DNA from 3 places in the Achromobacter spanius genome. Region 1 is predicted to be linked to each of the others. Evidence: predicted binding sites of a transcription regulator. Region 1 holds the regulator's gene; each other region holds the start of a gene.

Region 1 (6,337 bases):
GCGAGATCCTGGACCTGCGCGAACGTCTTAACCGAATTCTGGCCGACAACACCGGCCAGTCGATGGAACGCATTGGCCTGGACACGGAACGTGACAACTTCATGTCCGCCGAAGATGCGGTATCGTATGGATTGGTGGACAAGGTAATGAACTCCCGTTCGGAAGGCTGACTTCCCGGTTGATCTGAACCCGCTGCCATCAAGTTTGAGTAAGCGCATGCGCTGGACTTCTTACCGGTCCGGCGCATCTTTACCTGAGATACGAAACAAATATGCCTGAAAAAAAGGGATCGGCAGACGCAAAAGTGCTGCATTGCTCGTTTTGCAATAAAAGCCAGCATGAAGTCCGCAAGCTGATCGCGGGTCCGTCGGTATTCATCTGCGATGAGTGCATAGATCTGTGCAACGACATCATCCGCGAAGAAGCGCAGGCTACCGCGCGCGCGGCGATTCGTTCCGAACTGCCCACTCCGGCCGAAATCAAGACTTTCCTCGACCAGTACGTCATTGGGCAAAACTCGCCCAAGCGTATGCTGGCCGTGGCGGTCTACAACCATTACAAGCGCATTCGTCACGGCGAGATCAAGGGTGACGAAGTCGAACTCTCCAAGAGCAACATCATGCTGATCGGCCCCACGGGCTCCGGCAAGACGCTTTTGGCGCAGACGCTGGCGCGCATGCTGAATGTGCCTTTCGTCATGGCTGACGCCACGACGCTGACCGAAGCCGGCTATGTCGGTGAAGACGTCGAGAACATCATTCAGAAGTTGCTGCAGAACTGCAACTACGAAGTCGAGAAGGCGCAGCGCGCCATCATCTACATCGACGAAATCGACAAAATTTCCCGCAAGTCTGACAACCCGTCCATTACCCGCGATGTGTCGGGCGAGGGCGTGCAGCAGGCTTTGTTGAAGCTGATCGAAGGTACGGTCGCTTCGGTGCCCCCGCAGGGTGGCCGCAAGCATCCCAACCAGGACTTTGTCCAAGTCGATACGACCAATATCCTGTTCATCGTGGGCGGCGCCTTCGACGGATTGGAAAAGGTCATCCGCGACCGTACCGAAAAGTCCGGTATCGGCTTCTCGGCGTCGGTGCGGGCCAAGTCTGAACGTGGCGTGGGCGAATTGTTCTCGGAAGTCGAACCCGAAGATCTGATCAAGTTCGGCTTGATTCCGGAGCTGGTCGGTCGTCTGCCCGTGGTCGCCACGCTGGACGAGCTGGACGAAGCGGCTTTGGTTCAAATCCTGACCGAACCTAAGAACGCATTGCTCAAGCAGTTCCAGAAGCTGTTCGCCATGGAAGGCGCAGAACTTGACCTGCGCCCGGCAGCATTGAAAGCCATCGCTCGCAAGGCGCTGAAGCGCAAGACGGGGGCTCGTGGTTTGCGTTCGATCATTGAACAAACGCTGCTGGACACCATGTACGAGCTGCCTTCGCAGGGCAACGTGAAGCGAGTGGTCGTGGACGAAAACGCGATCGAAGGCGAGGGCAAGCCCTTGCTGATCTACGCTGACGAGGCCGGTGAAAAGGACAAGCCCGAGCGCGGCGAAGTCCGCGACGCCGCTGCCTAATATTTCAAAAAAGCCCGTTCTTGTAACGGGTTTTTTTGCCGTAGGACTGCCCTTCGGGGCATTTTTTTTGGCCTTTAGACTATCCGGCAGCCGGGATCTTGAATTTTCGGCTATTGTTCCCATAACAGACGTAACTGACGTGGATAGCTCGGGGACACCCCGAGCACCCTGTCCCCGATACGCCGAGTCATACCGAGGAACCTCCTATGTCTGCCAGCCAGACCCTGCCTTCCGACCCGATCGACCTGCCCCTGCTCCCACTTCGTGATGTCGTGGTGTTTCCGCACATGGTCATCCCGCTGTTCGTCGGCCGTCCGCGCTCTATCCGCGCGCTCGAGGTTGCGATGGAAGCGGGCAAAAGCATCATGCTCGTGGCCCAAAAGTCCGCCGGCAAGGATGACCCCACCCCTGAAGACGTCTACGAGATCGGCTGCGTTGCAGGTATCCTGCAGATGCTCAAGCTGCCCGACGGCACCGTAAAGGTGCTGGTCGAAGGCACCCAGCGTGCCCGCATCAGCAGCATCGAGGATGCCGATTCGCATTTCACCTGCCAGGTGACGCCTATCGAACCGGACGCCATGCAAGGCTCCGAGACCGAGGCCCTGCGCCGCGCGATCGTCGCCCAGTTCGAACAGTACGTAAAGCTCAACAAGAAGATCCCTCCGGAGATCCTGACCTCGTTGGCTGGCATCGATGATGCGGGCCGCCTGGCTGACACGATCGCCGCGCATCTTCCGCTGAAGCTCGAGCAAAAGCAAAAGATGCTCGAGATCGTTGGCACGTCCGAGCGCCTTGAAGGTCTGCTTACCCAGCTCGAAACCGAAATCGACATTCTTCAGGTCGAAAAGCGGATTCGTGGCCGTGTGAAGAAGCAGATGGAAAAGAGCCAGCGCGACTACTACCTGAATGAGCAGGTCAAGGCCATTCAGAAAGAGTTGGGCGAGGGCGAAGAAGGCGCGGACATCGAAGAGCTTGAAAAGAAGATCATCGCTGCCCACATGCCTAAAGAGGCACGCAAAAAGGCCGATGCCGAGCTCAAGAAGCTCAAGCTCATGTCGCCGATGTCTGCCGAAGCCACGGTGGTGCGCAACTACATCGATACGCTTATCAACCTCCCCTGGAGGAAGAAGAGCAAGATTAACAATTCGATCTCCAACGCCGAGACGGTGCTGGACAACGACCATTACGGTCTGGAAAAGGTCAAGGAACGCATTCTTGAATATCTTGCCGTGCAACAGCGCGTAGACAAGGTGAAGGCGCCGATCCTGTGCCTGGTTGGCCCTCCTGGTGTGGGCAAGACCTCGCTGGGGCAGTCCATCGCGAAGGCCACGAATCGCAAGTTCGTGCGCATGGCGCTGGGCGGTGTGCGCGACGAGGCCGAGATCCGTGGCCACCGTCGCACGTACATCGGCTCGATGCCGGGCAAGATCGTTCAGAACATGTCGAAGGTCGGCGTGCGCAATCCTCTGTTCCTGCTTGATGAAATCGACAAGCTGGGCATGGATTTCCGTGGCGATCCCTCGTCGGCCCTGCTCGAAGTGCTGGATCCGGAACAGAACCACACGTTCCAGGACCACTACATCGAAGTCGACTTCGACCTGTCCGACGTCATGTTCGTGGCCACCAGCAACACGCTGAATATCCCGCCGGCTCTGTTGGACCGTATGGAAGTGATCCGGCTGTCCGGTTATACGGAAGAGGAAAAGATCCATATCGCTCGCGACCATCTGCTGCCCAAGCTGATGCAAAACAACGGCGTGAAAGACAGCGAGCTGACCGTTGACGACAGCGCATTGCGCGACATCGTGCGCTACTACACCCGGGAAGCCGGTGTGCGGGCGCTTGAACGCGAAGTGGGCAAGATCTGCCGCAAGGTCATCAAGCAATTGCTGACCCAGAATGATCGCGCCAAGGCTGAAGGCAAATCCCTTGAGGTCAAGTCGGTCAATGTCACGGGCGACAACCTGAGTGACTATCTGGGTGTGCGCCGCTACACGTTCGGTATGGCCGAGAAGGAAAACCAGATCGGCCAGGTGACCGGACTTGCCTGGACGGAAGTGGGCGGCGACTTGCTGACCATCGAAGTCGCGGACATGCCCGGTAAGGGTGTCATCCAGCGCACGGGTTCGCTCGGCGACGTGATGAAGGAATCCGTTGAGGCTGCTCGCACGGTGGTGCGTTCACGGGCGCGTCGTCTGGGCTTTGCCGACAGCGTCTTCGAAAAGCACGATATGCACGTGCACGTGCCGGAAGGTGCGACGCCGAAGGACGGCCCGTCCGCGGGTATCGCGATCACCACGGCCATGGTTTCGGCGTTGTCGCGCATTCCCGTGCGCGCCGATGTCGCCATGACCGGTGAGATCACGCTGCGCGGTGAGGTGTTGCCGATCGGCGGCTTGAAGGAAAAGTTGCTTGCGGCCCATCGCGGCGGCATCAAGACGGTCTTGATCCCGGAGGAAAACGTCAAGGACTTGGCGGAGATCCCGGACAACGTCAAAAACCACCTTGAGATCGTCCCGGTCCGCTGGATCGACAAGGTGCTGGAGCTGGCCTTGGAGCGTCTGCCTGAGCCGTTGTCAGAGGAAGAGGCCGTGAAGGAGCCGCTGGTGGCCAAACCGGCGGAACCGGGTTCAACTGACCCTGTCCTTAAGCACTGATTGCTTGCTTGGGTTTGGCCGTCCTTAGAGGTAGAAGAGGGCGGCCAAATAAAAACCCCGTCACGTTCTGAACGTGGCGGGGTTTTTTATTGCGCAGACGAATGCGTGGCGCTTGCTTAATGCAATGCGTGCGTACGAATCAAGCCGACCGCAATCCCTTCCAGTGCAAATTCCTGGTCGGCTTCGACCACGATGGTTTGAAAGTCTGGATTTTCAGGCAGAAGCTCGATATGACCGTTAATGCGCTGCAGGCGCTTGACCGTGACTTCATCGCCAATACGCGCCACCACAATCTGGCCGTTGCGGGCTTCGGACGCTTTCTTAACGGCGAGTAAGTCGCCTTCAAGGATCCCGGCGTCGCGCATGCTCATGCCTCGCACCTTCAGCAGGTAATCGGGCGTTTGCGCGAACAGGTGAGGGTCAACGCCAACTTCACGTTCCACATGCTCGGCCGCAAGAATAGGGCTGCCTGCCGCTACGCGCCCCACCAGTGGCAGCAGCAATTGCGACAGTGAGGGCAGTGGTGAGGATGTTTGTGCGGGCGCTGATCCACCATCTTTCAGGCGTATGCCACGCGAAGCGCCAGCGGTGAGTTCGATAGCACCCTTGCGGGCAAGTGCTTTGAGGTGGTCTTCCGCGGCATTGGGTGAACGGAAACCCAAGGCTTGGGCAATTTCGGCGCGCGTCGGTGGGAACCCGGTGCGCGTGACGGTTTGCCGGATAAGGTCCAGAATTTGTTGCTGGCGATCTGTAAGTTTGCTGGCCATGGCGATGATCCGGTGCGAGCGGACTGTACATATATACAGCGCCATTCTGGGGGACGCAGCGCAAAAAAGCAAGCTGGTGCCTGGCGGAATGCAAAACGGAGCCCGAAGGCTCCGTTTTGTCAGGCAGGCTCGCAAGAACCCGCTGGCGGGCGAAGTTACAGCACAGCAGCGATGCCGGCAGCGACCTTGTCAATGTTGCCGCTATTCAGTGCGGCAACGCAGATGCGCCCGCTGGACACGGCGTAAACGCCATGTTCTTCGCGCAGACGGTCGACTTGCGCCGAGGTCAGGCCCGAATACGAGAACATGCCACGCTGTTCCAGAACAAAGCTGAAGTCCTGCTTGCCGCCGTGTTCCTTGATTTTCTCGACCAACTGCTTGCGCATCAGGCGGATGCGGTCGCGCATGCCGGCGAGTTCTTCTTCCCACATGGCGAAGAGCTCAGGGGTGTTCAGAACCGTCGACACCACCGTGCCACCGTGCGTGGGCGGGTTGGAGTAGTTGGTGCGAATGACGCGCTTGAGTTGGCTCAGTACGCGAACGGCTTCGTCCTTGCTGCCAGCGACGACCGTCAGGGCGCCGACGCGCTCGCCGTACAGCGAGAACGACTTCGAGAACGACGAACTGATGAACATGGTCATGTCCAGATCGGCGAACATGCGCACGACGGCCGCGTCTTCGGTCAGACCTTCGCCAAAGCCCTGATAGGCGATGTCGAGGAACGGAACCAGGTTGTTTTCTTTTACTACCGCAGCGATTTGCTTCCACTGTTCGGTCGTGGGGTCCACGCCGGTGGGGTTGTGGCAGCATGCGTGCAGCACAACGACGGTCTGCGCCGGGGCTGCCTTCAGATCGGCCAGCATGGCTTCGAAATTCAGGCCGCGGGTGGTGGCGTCGTAGTACGAGTACGTGCCAACTTCAAAGCCGGCTCGCTCGAACAGCGCGCGGTGGTTTTCCCAGCTGGGATTGCTGATCAGCACCTTGGAGGTGGGCAGCAGTTGGCGCAGAAAATCAGCGCCGATCTTCAGTGCGCCGGTGCCGCCCAGTGCTTGGGTCGTCAGGACGCGCCCGGCCGCGGCCAGCGAGGAGTCTTTGCCCAACAGCAGCGCTTGCGCACCCTGGTTGTAGCCGGCGATGCCTTCAATAGGCAGATAGCCGCGAGCGGCGGCGGCTTCAATGCGGGCGGTTTCGGCCTTGCGAACGGCGCCCAACAGGGGGATCCGTCCCTGATCGTCGTAGTACACGCCCACGCCCAGGTTGACTTTACCCGGGCGCGTATCCGCGTTGAATTGTTCGTTCAGACCAAGAATGGGGTCGCGCGGCGCGAGTTCGACGGAATCGAA
Region 2 (6,337 bases), 2.2 Mb from region 1:
TGGCGCCATCCTGATCGTCCTGGGCATTGCCGCTTTGGCCTACAAAGGCTTTAACTACAAGTCCGAAGAGACCGTTTTACAGATAGGTTCGGTCAAGGCCACGGCCGAAACCGAGAAGTCGGTGCCGATCCCGACCTGGGCCGGCATCGCCGCCATTGTGGCGGGCGTGCTGGTCATCGGCGTGGGCATGCGTCGTTAAGCGCAAAAAAAAAGCGGCCCGGCTCAATAAAGGCCGGGCCGGTACGGGAGCACACAATACCGCGTCATAAAAGGCTCGCGGGGAACGCGGTATCGGTGTCAGAACACTAGCCCTGCAATCGTCTGACAGGGGGATCAATCGTCAGTCGATCTACCGCAAGGCCGTAATCTGAAGCGCCAGTCTAAGCGTGAGGGTCTGACATCGTCCTGAAAGCGGCCGCGCCCGCCGGCTCAGGGCAAAAAAAAAGCTCCATAAGGAGCTTTCAAGGCCGGGCAGGCGCAGCAGTCCCGCCCGGCGGGGGATGGTCGTTTATGCGTTGATGTCGTTGTCCTTGGATTCGCGCACGAACAGCGTGCCGATGACCAGGGTCATGACTGCAATGATGATCGGATACCACAGGCCGTCGTAGATGTTGCCCGTGGCGGCCACTACCGCGAAGGCGACCGGAGGCAGGAAGCCGCCGAACCAGCCGTTGCCGATGTGGTACGGCAAGCTCATCGAGGTGTAGCGGATGCGGGTCGGGAACATTTCAACCAGCATGGCCGCGATCGGGCCGTAGACCATGGTCACGTACAGCACCAGGATCGTCAGCAGCACCACCACCATGACGTAGTTGATTTGCGCCGGATCCGCCTTGGCCGGGTAGCCGTGGCCGCGGATTGCCGTGGTCAGCGCCTTGTCCAGTTCCGCCGCCCGGGCCTTGAAGTCGGCGGGAGCCATGGCCTTGCCGTCGAACGATTGGAACTCGTCGTTGCCGATCTTGACCTTGGCCACCGAACCAGCCGGCGCGGCTTCGTTCTGGTAGTTCACGGAGTTGCGGGCCATGAACGACTTCACGATGTCGCAAGAGCTGGTGAACGCCGAGGTACCCACCGGATTGAACTGGAACGAGCAGGTGCTGGGGTCGGCAATCACCGTGACCGGGGCCGTGGCCTGGGCCTTCTCCAGCGCCGGGTTGGCGAAGTGCGTAAGGCCTTGGAAGATCGGGAAGTACGTCGCCGCGGCGATCAGGCAGCCCGCCATGATGATGGGCTTGCGGCCGATCTTGTCGGACAGCCCGCCGAAAATCACGAAGAACGGTGTGCCGATCAAGAGCGCGATGGCGATCATGATGTTGGCCGTGTTGGCGTCGACCTTCAGCGTTTGCGTCAGGAAGAACAGGGCGTAGAACTGGCCCGTGTACCAGACCACGGCCTGGCCGGCGGTCAGGCCCAGCAGCGCCAGGATCACGACCTTCAGGTTCTTCCATTGACCGAACGATTCAGCGATCGGCGCCTTCGAGCCCTTGCCTTCTTCCTTCATGCGCTTGAAGGTGGGCGATTCGCTCAGTTGCAGACGGATCCACACCGAGATGCCCAGCAGCACCACCGAGATCAGGAACGGAATGCGCCAGCCCCAGGCTTTGAAGTCGTCTTCGCCCATGACCGTGCGGATGCCCAGGATGACCAGCAGCGACAGGAACAGGCCCAGCGTAGCGGTCGTCTGAATCCACGATGTGTAGAAGCCGCGGCGGCCGTGCGGGGCGTGTTCGGCAACGTAGGTTGCCGCGCCGCCGTACTCGCCACCCAGCGCCAGGCCTTGCAGCAGGCGCAGCACGATCAGGATGGCCGGAGCGGCCAGGCCGATGCTGGAGTAGCTGGGCAGCACGCCCACCAGGAACGTGGACAAGCCCATGATCACGATCGTGACCAGGAAGGTGTACTTACGTCCGACCAGGTCGCCTAGCCGACCGAACACCAGTGCGCCGAATGGGCGCACGGCAAAACCGGCGGCGAACGCCAGCAGGGCGAAGATGAAGCCCGCGGTGGGATTCACGCCCGAGAAAAAGTGCAATGCGATGATGGCCGCGAGCGAGCCGTAGAGATAGAAGTCGTACCACTCGAAAACCGTGCCCAAGGATGACGCGAAGATGACGCGGCGTTCTTCCTTGGTCATCGGGCGCGGTTCCGCGGAAGGGCCGCGGCCTGCCATGGTTGTTGTGCTCATGATGTCTCCTCGTTTTATGGCCGGCGGTTTTCCGCCGTGCTTAGCTCTTTGCCGACGCACCGACACCGAGCCTTACGCAACATTGAGGCGCAACCCTGACGAGGTTCTGACGTAACCCTTACTCGAATCTTAAAATTGAAACTAATAGTAACTGTTGCGTGCGCGGCTAGGGATAGTCCCTATCGGGCTGAAGTGCGTAGCAGACCTAGCTTTCGTACGAATCCGGCGCGTCCATGTAAAGCGGGAACACCACGCTGATGCGTGTGCCCGGCAGGTCCGAGTGCGGGTTGGGGTGGTCGTTGATGAGCACGCTGGCCCCGTGCTTTTGCGCAATCTCGCGCACGATCGCCAGCCCCAGGCCGCTACCGTCGGATGCCGTACCCAGCACACGGTAGAAGCGGTCGAATACGCGTTCCCGTTCGTCTGGCGGGATGCCCGGGCCTGAATCCTCCACTTCCAGCAGCGCCTGGTCGCCATGGCGCATCACACGCACGGTGATGTGGCCGCCGAGCGGTGTGTAGCGCAGCGCGTTGTCCACCAGATTGTTCAGCAGCTCGGCAAGCAGCAGGGGGTTGCCGTTGATGTTGACGGGTTCGTCGGATCCTTCAAACCCCAGGTCGGTACTCAGCGACAGCGCCTGCGGCACCCAGTGCATGGCCTGCTCGTAGGCAATGGCGTTGAGGTCCGTGCGCGTCAGCCCGATCGCGCTGGGGTTTTCAGCGCGGGCCAGCAGCAGCAACTGGTTGACCAGTCGGGTAGCGCGTTCGGATCCCGTCACCAACTGCCGCAGGCTCGACTGCATTTCTTCGGGGCTGGCGTCGCGCAAGGCCAGTTCGGCCTGCGTGCGCAGGCCGGCAAGCGGTGTCTTCAACTGGTGCGCGGCGTCCGCCACGAAACGGCGTTGGGCCTGGACGTTGGCCGACAGCCGGTCCAGCAGGTCATTCATGGCGGCCACCAACGGCGCGATTTCGGACGGCGCCGCCCGCTCGTCAATGGGCGACAGGTCGTCGGGCCGGCGCGCGCGCAACCGTTGCTGCAGCGCGTTCAGTGGAGCCACCCCACGCGACAGGCCAAACCAAACCAGCAGCACCGCGATCGGCAGCACCACGAACTGCGGAATGATCACGCCCTTGATGATGTCGTTGGCCAACTGCGTGCGCTTTTCCACGGTCTCGGCCACGAGCAGCAGCGCGGGCTGCGTGTTGGCCAGGTTCAGGTCCACCCACGTGAACGCCAGGCGGATGCCGAAGCCACGCAAGGTGTCGTCTTCGTACTGGACTTCGCCCGGGCGCGGTTGGCCCACGGTGGCCGGCAGCGGCAGGGCGCGGTCGCCCCCCAGGTATTCACCGCGGCTACCCAGCACCAGCCAGAATACGCTGTCGGTTTCGTCCGCGCGCAACACGTCACGCGCGGCGTCCGTCATCTTGAGCACCGCGCGGCCGTCCTGCGCATGGACCTGCCGGGTCAAGACATGCAGATTATTGGCCAAGGCGCGGTCATACGGCACGTTGGCGATATTCTGGGCAACCACATAAGTGATGGCGACGCTCATGGGCCACAGCAGGAACAGCGGCGCCAGCATCCAGTCCAGGATTTCGCCCAGCAGCGAGCGCTGCGGAGGTGCAAAGCTTGGGCCCTTGGACCCCGCTTGCATGATATCCAGCGCTTCCTGATTCAGTGGCTCTGGCCGGGCATCAACTGGCGAGGTACGCGGCACCCTGGTCCCGCTCCAGACAATAGCCCAGGCCGCGCACCGTCACGATCTTTACGCCGCTGGGCTCCAGCTTCTTGCGCAGGCGGTGCACGTAGACTTCGATGGCGTTGGTGCTGACTTCCTCGCCCCATTCGCACAGGTGGTCCACCAACTGCGTCTTGCTGACCATGCGACCGCTGCGCGTCAGCAGGATTTCCAGCAGGCTGACTTCGCGCGCGGACAGGTCCAGCGTCTGATCGTCGACGATGGCCACGCGACCGGTCTGGTCAAAAAGCAGCCGGCCGTGCTTGAGCATCGTGGCGCCGCCGCCCGCGCCGCGCCGGGTCAAGGCGCGCACCCGTGCCTCGAGTTCGGACAGGGCGAAGGGCTTGGCCATGTAGTCGTCCGCGCCCAGGTCCAGGCCCTTCACGCGCTGCTCGATGCTGTCGGCCGCCGTGAGGATCAGGACGGGCAGGGCAGAGTTGCGGGCGCGCAGGCGGCGCAGTACTTCCAGACCGGCCAACTGAGGCAAGCCCAAGTCAAGGATAAGCAGATCGAACGCTTGAGCGGCCAGCGCCGAATCGGCGGCAAGCCCGTCGCGCACGGCGTCAACGGCGTAGCCGTTGTGGCGCAGTGACCGGGATAGGCCATCGGCCAGAATGCTGTCGTCTTCGGCGATCAGGATACGCATGAGGCTGCAATGGGAAGCGGCAAGGGAAGCGGCAAGGGAAGCGGCAAGAGGGATCGCTGCAAAATGCAGAGGGGAACGCCGGGGTCGGCTTCGATTCTGTCATACGGGACTGGAGTTGCCCACTCAGGGAATACGTGAAAACTCTGGCACACTGGTTTTTTGTACAGTACAATCCGATGCAATAATCTGAACCTGATTCGAAACAGCACGCTGCGGTTCAAGTTTCAGGCTCTTGACGCCGCAACCACCAGATACGTTACAGACAGGACTCTACATGGACGACAAAACCACCAAGGCCGCCGCTTCGGAAAAGGCCAAGGCGCTTGCCGCCGCGCTTTCCCAGATCGAAAAGCAGTTCGGCAAGGGCTCGATCATGCGCTACGGCGATAACGAGGTCTCGCACGACATCCAGGTGGTTTCCACGGGCTCGTTGGGTCTGGATATCGCGCTGGGCGTTGGCGGCTTGCCGCGCGGCCGCGTGATTGAAATCTACGGCCCGGAATCGTCCGGTAAAACGACGCTGACCCTGCAAGTCATTGCCGAAATGCAGAAAATCGGCGGCACCTGCGCCTTTGTCGACGCCGAACACGCGCTTGACGTCCAATACGCCAACAAGCTGGGCGTGAACCTGACCGATCTGCTGATCTCGCAGCCGGACACGGGCGAACAGGCACTGGAAATCACCGACGCGCTGGTGCGCTCGGGTTCGGTTGACCTGATCGTCATCGACTCGGTGGCGGCGCTGGTGCCCAAGGCTGAAATCGAAGGCGAAATGGGCGATTCCCTGCCGGGCCTGCAAGCCCGTCTGATGAGCCAGGCGCTGCGCAAACTGACGGCCACGATCAAGCGCACCAACTGCATGGTCATCTTCATCAACCAGATCCGCATGAAGATCGGCGTCATGTTCGGCAATCCCGAAACCACCACCGGCGGTAACGCGCTGAAGTTCTACGCCTCGGTGCGTCTGGACATCCGCCGCATTGGCTCCATCAAGAAGGGTGACGAGGTCGTCGGCAACGAAACCCGCGTCAAGGTCGTGAAGAACAAGGTTGCGCCGCCGTTCAAGCAGGCCGAATTCGACATCATGTATGGCGCCGGCATTTCGCGTGAAGGCGAAATCATTGATTTGGGCGTGGCTGCCAGCGTGGTCGACAAATCCGGCGCCTGGTACAGCTACAACGGCAACCGCATCGGCCAGGGCAAGGACAATGTCCGCGAATACCTGAAAGAGCACCGCGACATGGCCATCGAAATCGAAAACCGGGTTCGCGAGAACCAGGGCATCGTCAGCCGTGCCGCCGAGTTCGTGCCCACGGCGGAAGACACCGCCGAATAAGCCAGCCTTCGTCCGCCAGCCAGGTTGTGCTGGCGGCTTTGGCAGCTTGGCAGCTTTGGCAGATTTTGTGCCGGCTAGCTAGCCGGCTACACGGCAGGCGCCATGATGGGCCTGCCGTTTTGCATAGCAGGAAGCGCATGAGCTGGAAACCGACCCCCGCGTCAGCCGACCGCCTTCGCGCCAAGTTGGATGACGAATTTGAAACCGTCGCCAAGCCGGAAGGTTTGCGGCGCAGCTCGGACGCGCGCCGCGAACGAGAGGCGGCGCCTCCCTCGGTCGAGCCAGACACCTGGCAGCGCAGTTCCGAACAGCGGGGCAACGCGCGTGGCGGATCGCGTATGGGCTCCGCATCTGGTCGTGCATCTGGGCGAGCCGCGGATCGTGCCTCTGGCAGTGCCTCCGGCGCGGAAGACGAAGCCGCCGCCCCTGAAG
Region 3 (6,337 bases), 2.3 Mb from region 1:
GAAAAAGGCACCCTCGCAGGTGCCTTTTTAACCCGGAAACCCGTGCCGGACGGAAACGCTGAATGGCGCGAACGTCCGACACTGGTAGGGCCGTGTGCCGATAAGCGATCAAGCCGCCGAGGCTTGCTTGCTGACCAGCTTTTCCTTGATACGTGCCGACTTGCCCGAGCGGTTGCGCAGGTAGTACAGCTTGGCGCGGCGCACGTCGCCGCGGCGCTTGACTTCGATGCCGGCGATTTGCGGCGAGTACAGCTGGAACGTACGTTCCACGGCTTCACCCGACGAAATCTTGCGCACGGTGAACGCGGAGTTCAGGCCGCGATTGCGCTTGGCGATAACAACGCCTTCGAAGGCCTGCACGCGCTTGCGGGTGCCTTCAACGACGTTCACGCTCACGATGACGGTGTCACCAGGAGCAAATTCAGGCTTGGCTTGGCCGCCGGTCAGACGGGCAATTTCTTCCTGTTCCAGGATAGCGATAAGGTTCATGAGAACTCCTAGATCATCATGTCTTTGCGGACTAAAAATTTTTGCCGTGCGATTTTTACCGATGTTGTTACTCGTGCCGCAAGCAGAGGATGAGATTTGGCAAACCAATGATTCTACACCAAAAGTTTGCGTAAGCGTCGAGTAGAATGGCGGCCTTCCCGTGGCTTGCTGTACCCTTGCCACTTCTGTCACAAACACGTCATCTGACGCTGTTCCCTCATGTCGTATACGTCCCTGATATTGGTCGTCCTGGCGGCGATGGCCCACGCAACGTGGAACCTGCTTGCCAAGCGCGCGGCCATGGTGGGCGCCCCATTCGTGTTTGCCTACGGGCTATGCGCTTCGGTGCTCTATGCCCCCTGGGTGATCTGGGTGCTGGTACACGACGGCATGAGCTGGACCTGGCCCGTCGTAGGCGCCATCCTGACATCCAGCCTGTTGCACCTGGGCTACAGCCTGTGCCTGCAACGGGGCTATCAGGTGGCCGACTTGTCCGTGGTGTACCCCATTGCACGAGGCACCGGCCCGCTGCTGTCCACGACAGGGGCCTTTCTGCTGCTGGGCGAACCCGCCACCAGCACCGGCATTATCGGCATGCTGTGCGTGGTCATCGGGGTGCTGCTGATTGCCACCCAGGGTAGGCTGACCATCTTCAAGCAGGCGCAAGCCTGGGTTGGCGTGCGCTGGGGCGTGGTGATCGGCCTGTTCATCGCCGCCTATACCGTGGTGGACGCCTATGGCGTGAAGGTGCTGCTGATCAGCCCCGTACTGTTCGACTGGTTTACCTGTGTCACTCGAACCGCCATGATGACGCCCCACATGCTGAGCCGGCGTGCTCAAGCCTGGGAGTCCATGCGTGGGCACTGGCACTTGGCGTTGGCCGTGGGCCTGCTGTCTCCGCTGGGATACATCCTGGTGCTGTACGCCTTGCGCAACGGCGCGCCCTTGAGCCTGGTGGCGCCAGCCCGCGAAATGTCGATGATGCTTGGCACCCTGGCTGGCATGTTCCTGCTGCGCGAAAAGGTAGGCCCGGGCCGTTTGGCCGGCTGCCTTGCCATTCTGGTGGGCGTGATCCTGCTGGGTTCCAGCTGATTGCGCTGCCCCAGGCATGGTGCCTGACTGCTTAGAAGCCCGCCGCCGCGCCCAGCCACATCAGCCCGGGGATGATTGCGCCCCACGCCAGCACCATCACCACATCCAACACCATCGCCTTCATGGTCACTTGGGAGGTCACGGGCTCTACCGTGGCGTTGCCCAGGCTGCGCTCGCGCACGACAGATGCCGGCGTGGCCGGGGCCACCGCTGGCGCGGTCACGGGACGAATGCCGGATACGGGTACCGATACGGGCGCAGAGACGGGCACCGATACGGGCGCCGGCATGGGCACCGATACGGCCTGCCCCACTAGCGTTCCCTCTTCAACCGGCGCGGGCGGAAACGGCCAGCGTGCCGGCGCGGTGCCCGACCGGCTGCGGTCGCGCCGTTCGCCACCGGCCGATGCGCTCGTCCAAGGCATGGCCAGACCCGTCAGCCGGGCGCACACGGCACGGGCGCGATGGGCCCCGCGGCGCAGCGGGTTCAATGAGACGACGAGCTCGTCAGACAAAACGGAAAAATCAGCGGTGTTCATAAGAACTCCTTGAAGAAATAATTCCACGCCGCCATGGCGGCCGACACGGCGACGAGCCGCGATCAATCGAACAGCGACAACTGGCCAGCCGCCAACGCGCGCAATTGGCGTTCGCCGCGCCCATAGGCGCCGCTGACTGCGGGCAACCCGCCAGAATGGGGGACCCCTGAAGACGCTTGCGCGCCAACCGGGGATAGGAAATCGGAAGAAGATGTGCCGCCAGTAAATGCACCGCCCGAGGCAGCCGCAACGCCGGCCGCAAACAGCGATGGCGTAGCGCCTGCCATCACCGGGGGCTGGAAGCGATCGCAATCCAGCGCCAGACGGTGGCGGTTCAGCCCCAGCTTGCGGGTGGCGACGGCAAAGCGCTGACGCAGCAGGTCTGCCCAGATGCCGGTGCCCCGCATCCGCGAACCGAAGTTCGGGTCATTGCGGCGGCCATTGCGCAGGTCTTCTATGCGGTGCAAGACGCGCTGGGCGCGGTCGGGGTAATGGGCGTTGAGCCAGTCTTCGAACAAGGTCTTGACCTCCCAGGGCAGGCGCAAGACGGTATAGCTGGCGTAATGCGCGCCGGCCGCCTTGGACTCCTGGAGGATGTGTTCCATGGATTCGTCGTTGATGAAGGGGATGACCGGCGCCACCAGCACGCCCACCGGCACGCCCGCATCCGTCAGGCTGCGCACGGCTTCCAGCCGCCGCCAGGGCGCCGCGGCGCGCGGCTCCAGCGTGCGGGCCATACCGGCGTCCAGCGTGGTGATGCTGATATAGACCACCACCAGATTCTGTTCAGCCAACGCCGCCAGCAGGTCCAGGTCACGCGCCACCAACGCGTTCTTGGTCACGATGGTTACGGGATGCCGGGTTTCCAGCATCAGTTCCAGCATGCCGCGCGTCAGGCGCCAGTCGCGTTCGATGGGCTGATAGGCATCGGTGGCCGAGCCGATATTGATGGGCGATGGCTTGTAGCCGGGGCGCGCGAGTTCTGCGCGCAAGGCCTCGACGGCGTTAGCCTTGGCGACCAGGCGGGTTTCAAAATCCAGCCCGGGCGACATGCCCAGGTAGGAATGCGTGGGCCGGGCGTAGCAATACACGCAACCGTGCTCGCAACCCCGGTAAGGGTTCACGGCAACATCAAAGGGGATATCGGGTGAATCATTGCGCGACAGCATCTTGCGGGCTTCTTCCGCGATAACTGTCGTCTTGGGAACGGGCGGCTCAAGGCGCGTATCGGGCACGATGGGAATGACCGTCGCGCCGCGCGGAGAGCTAGCGCCAGGGGCCGAATGGTCGGACGTGCTTTCGGGAGAGTTGTCGGAGAAATTATCAGGGACGGATTCGACGAAATCCGCTGGCAGACCGGAACCGGACCAGCCGTCATCGACCTGCACACGGTCATCGCGCTGAAAGCGATGCCGAACATTAGTAACCGCACCCCGACCGCGCAAGGCGGCGGGGGCGGCAGCCGGGGACCCAGAACCGGCGAGAAAAGAATGATCGGTGCGTGCCATAAAAACTACTGTACAAAAACACAGTGGTTTTGACAAGCACCAAAAGCCTTTTCGTAAGACAGCCCCACTTTACCGCAAGACGCCAAGCGCGTCTGAACAAATCGATTTCACCAGGCGATATCGCCTGGAAACCCGCACCGGCATTGGGTTTGGAAGAAATACAACAGCAAAAATCGGACCGAAAATACGTTGTTTTTCGGCCCAGACAGGCATTAACGCAACATGCCCGCCGCCGCCGTCTGATGTGTGGCTTCGTCGATCAAAATAAAGGCGCCCGTGGCCGGAACATCCGCATAACGATCCACCGCCAAGGCCTCGCGCGTGGTGAAAGTCACGCGACCAATGTCGTTCATCTGCAAGGTGCCTTCGGTGTTTTCCACTTCCTGCAATTCGTGGATGTCGCGATGCGAGAGCACCGCGCGGATCTTCGCCGACGTCAGGCGCGTGCCCGACTTCAACAGATACTTGCGCGCCGGATTCAAGGCTTGCGCATCCAGCCAGCAGAGCTCGGCCTCGAACTCACGCGTCACTTGCGCGGGCGCGGCCGTGTGCACGATCACGTCGCCACGCGACACGTCCACATCACGGTCCAACACCAACGTGACGGAATCGCCGGCCACCGCCTCATCCAACACGCGGTCAAACACGCGCACCTCGCGAACCACCGCCGTCACGCCCGACGGCTGCACGGTGACCGCATCGCCCGCGCGCAGCACGCCGCTGGCCACGCGCCCCGCGTAGCCGCGAAAGTCTTCCTTCTGATCGCCGCCGTGCCGCGCCACCCATTGCACCGGAAAGCGCAACGGCAACGCGCGCCCGTCGCTGGCCAGGTCCAGCGATTCCAGCAACGCCAACAAGGGCTGGCCTTCGTACCACGGCGTCTTGGGCGACAGCGTCACCACGTTGTCGCCATTGAGCGCCGACAGCGGCAGCACATCGAAATGCGCAATGCCCAGTTTGGTGGCCAGGTCCGCATACGCATCGCGGATGCGGTCGAACACGGCCTGATCCCAATCCACCAGGTCCATCTTGTTCACGGCCACCACAATGTGGCGGATGCCCAGCAGCCGCGCGATCGTGCTGTGCCGCTTGGTCTGCGGCAACAGCTTGCCGTCGGCCGCGCGCGTGGCGTCGATGAGTATCACCGCCACATCCGCCGTCGATGCGCCCGTCACCATATTGCGGGTGTACTGCTCGTGGCCGGGCGCGTCGGCAATGATGAATTTGCGCGCGGGCGTGGAGAAATAGCGATAGGCCACGTCGATGGTGATGCCCTGCTCGCGTTCGGCTTCCAGGCCGTCGGTCAGCAGCGAAAAGTCGATGCCGTCGCCCGCGACCCGCTTGTGCTTGGCGCGCGAGATGGCGTCCAGCTGGTCGGCAAACACGCCCTTGCTGTCGTAGAGCAAACGGCCGATCAAGGTGGACTTGCCGTCATCGACGGACCCCGCCGTGATCAAGCGCAACACGCCCGTGCCGGCGCCGGAAAGAAAAGAATCGTTCAGTGCATTCATGTGCGTCCCCTGCCGCCAGCCGCAGCCGGCGTTGTGCATTCAGAAATAGCCTTCCTTCTTGCGGCGCTCCATCGAGGCCTCGGAAGTCTGGTCGTCCATGCGCGTGGCGCCGCGCTCGGTGATGTCGGTCACTGCCGTCTCGGCGATGATGGAGTAGGTGTCGGCGGCATCAGAAGCCACCGGGCAGGTGCAGGAAATATCGCCCACTGTGCGGAAACGCACCGGCAAGCGCTCGACTTGTTCGCCATCTTGCGGCGGCGTCAGGCGGGTCACGGGCACCAGCAGGCCCTTCCTGCGCACCACCTCTCGCTCGTGGCTGTAGTAGATGGACGGCAGCGCCAATTGCTCGCGCTGGATGTATTGCCAGACGTCCAGCTCGGTCCAGTTCGAGATCGGGAACACGCGCATGTTTTCGCCCCGATGCACGCGGGTGTTGAACAGGTTCCACAGTTCGGGCCGCTGGGCCTTGGGATCCCATTGGCCGAACTCGTCGCGGAACGAAAAGATGCGTTCCTTGGCACGCGCCTTTTCTTCGTCGCGCCGCGCGCCGCCGATGCAGGCGTCAAAGCCGAATTCCTCGATCGCTTCCAGCAGCGTCACCGCCTGAGCCGCGTTGCGCGAATCCGTTTCGCGGCGCAACACCACGCTGCCGCGCGTGATGGAATCTTCAACACTGCGCACGATCAGTTCCTCGCCCAGTTCCGCGGCGCGTTGGTCGCGAAAGGCGATGACTTCATCGAAGTTGTGGCCGGTATCGATGTGCATGAGCGGGAACGGGAAGCGCCCGGGGCGAAAGGCCTTTTCGGCCAGGCGCAGCAGCACCACCGAATCTTTGCCGCCCGAGAACAGCAGCACGGGCTTTTCGCTTTCGGCGGCTACCTCGCGCATGATGAAGATGGCTTCGGATTCCAGCCAATCCAGGTGGCTGCGTTGGATCACAGCGGACATAGGTTATTCCCCTAAAACAGATTGTGAATTCATGGATGGCGTCACTCGCCGCGCGCCACGATGCCGATGACGCGGTTACCCGCATGCAGGCCGCATTCCTTGGAGTCCGACGACTCCCACCACCAACGCCCCGCGCGCACGTCCTCGCCCGGCCGGATGGCGCGCGTACAGGGTTCGCAGCCGATGGACGGATAGCCCTGGTCGTGCAAGGGGTTGTAGGGAATGCCCAGCGCGCGGATCACGGCCCAGAC

The links. Region 1 encodes LexA, which represses DNA repair genes until DNA is damaged. Its sites were predicted from a motif close to ACTGTATNNNNATACAGT; they were not measured.
Region 2: recA (recombinase RecA) is a predicted target of LexA. The motif match lies at 4,720-4,737, and genes of this name have one in related genera.
Region 3: ELS24_RS08005 (PA0069 family radical SAM protein) is a predicted target of LexA. The motif match lies at 3,635-3,652, and genes of this name have one in related genera.

Annotation. Positions count from the first base shown of each region.
Region 1 covers NZ_CP034689.1:4,032,324-4,038,660, reverse strand. Annotated here, with positions in the region: gene clpP (ATP-dependent Clp endopeptidase proteolytic subunit ClpP) at 1-170, shown strand, start outside; gene clpX (ATP-dependent Clp protease ATP-binding subunit ClpX) at 272-1,570, shown strand; gene lon (endopeptidase La) at 1,777-4,227, shown strand; gene lexA (transcriptional repressor LexA) at 4,344-4,994, opposite strand; gene ELS24_RS18355 (amino acid aminotransferase) at 5,150-6,337, opposite strand, start outside.
Region 2 covers NZ_CP034689.1:1,873,931-1,880,267, forward strand. Annotated here, with positions in the region: gene ELS24_RS08505 (hypothetical protein) at 1-199, shown strand, start outside; gene ELS24_RS08510 (MFS transporter) at 509-2,170, opposite strand; gene ELS24_RS08515 (sensor histidine kinase) at 2,391-3,767, opposite strand; gene ELS24_RS08520 (response regulator transcription factor) at 3,880-4,569, opposite strand; gene recA (recombinase RecA) at 4,844-5,905, shown strand; gene recX (recombination regulator RecX) at 6,043-6,337, shown strand, end outside.
Region 3 covers NZ_CP034689.1:1,774,860-1,781,196, reverse strand. Annotated here, with positions in the region: gene rplS (50S ribosomal protein L19) at 109-489, opposite strand; gene ELS24_RS08015 (DMT family transporter) at 709-1,581, shown strand; gene ELS24_RS08010 (hypothetical protein) at 1,613-2,119, opposite strand; gene ELS24_RS08005 (PA0069 family radical SAM protein) at 2,182-3,627, opposite strand; gene ELS24_RS08000 (sulfate adenylyltransferase subunit 1) at 3,840-5,138, opposite strand; gene cysD (sulfate adenylyltransferase subunit CysD) at 5,178-6,086, opposite strand; gene ELS24_RS07990 (phosphoadenylyl-sulfate reductase) at 6,128-6,337, opposite strand, start outside.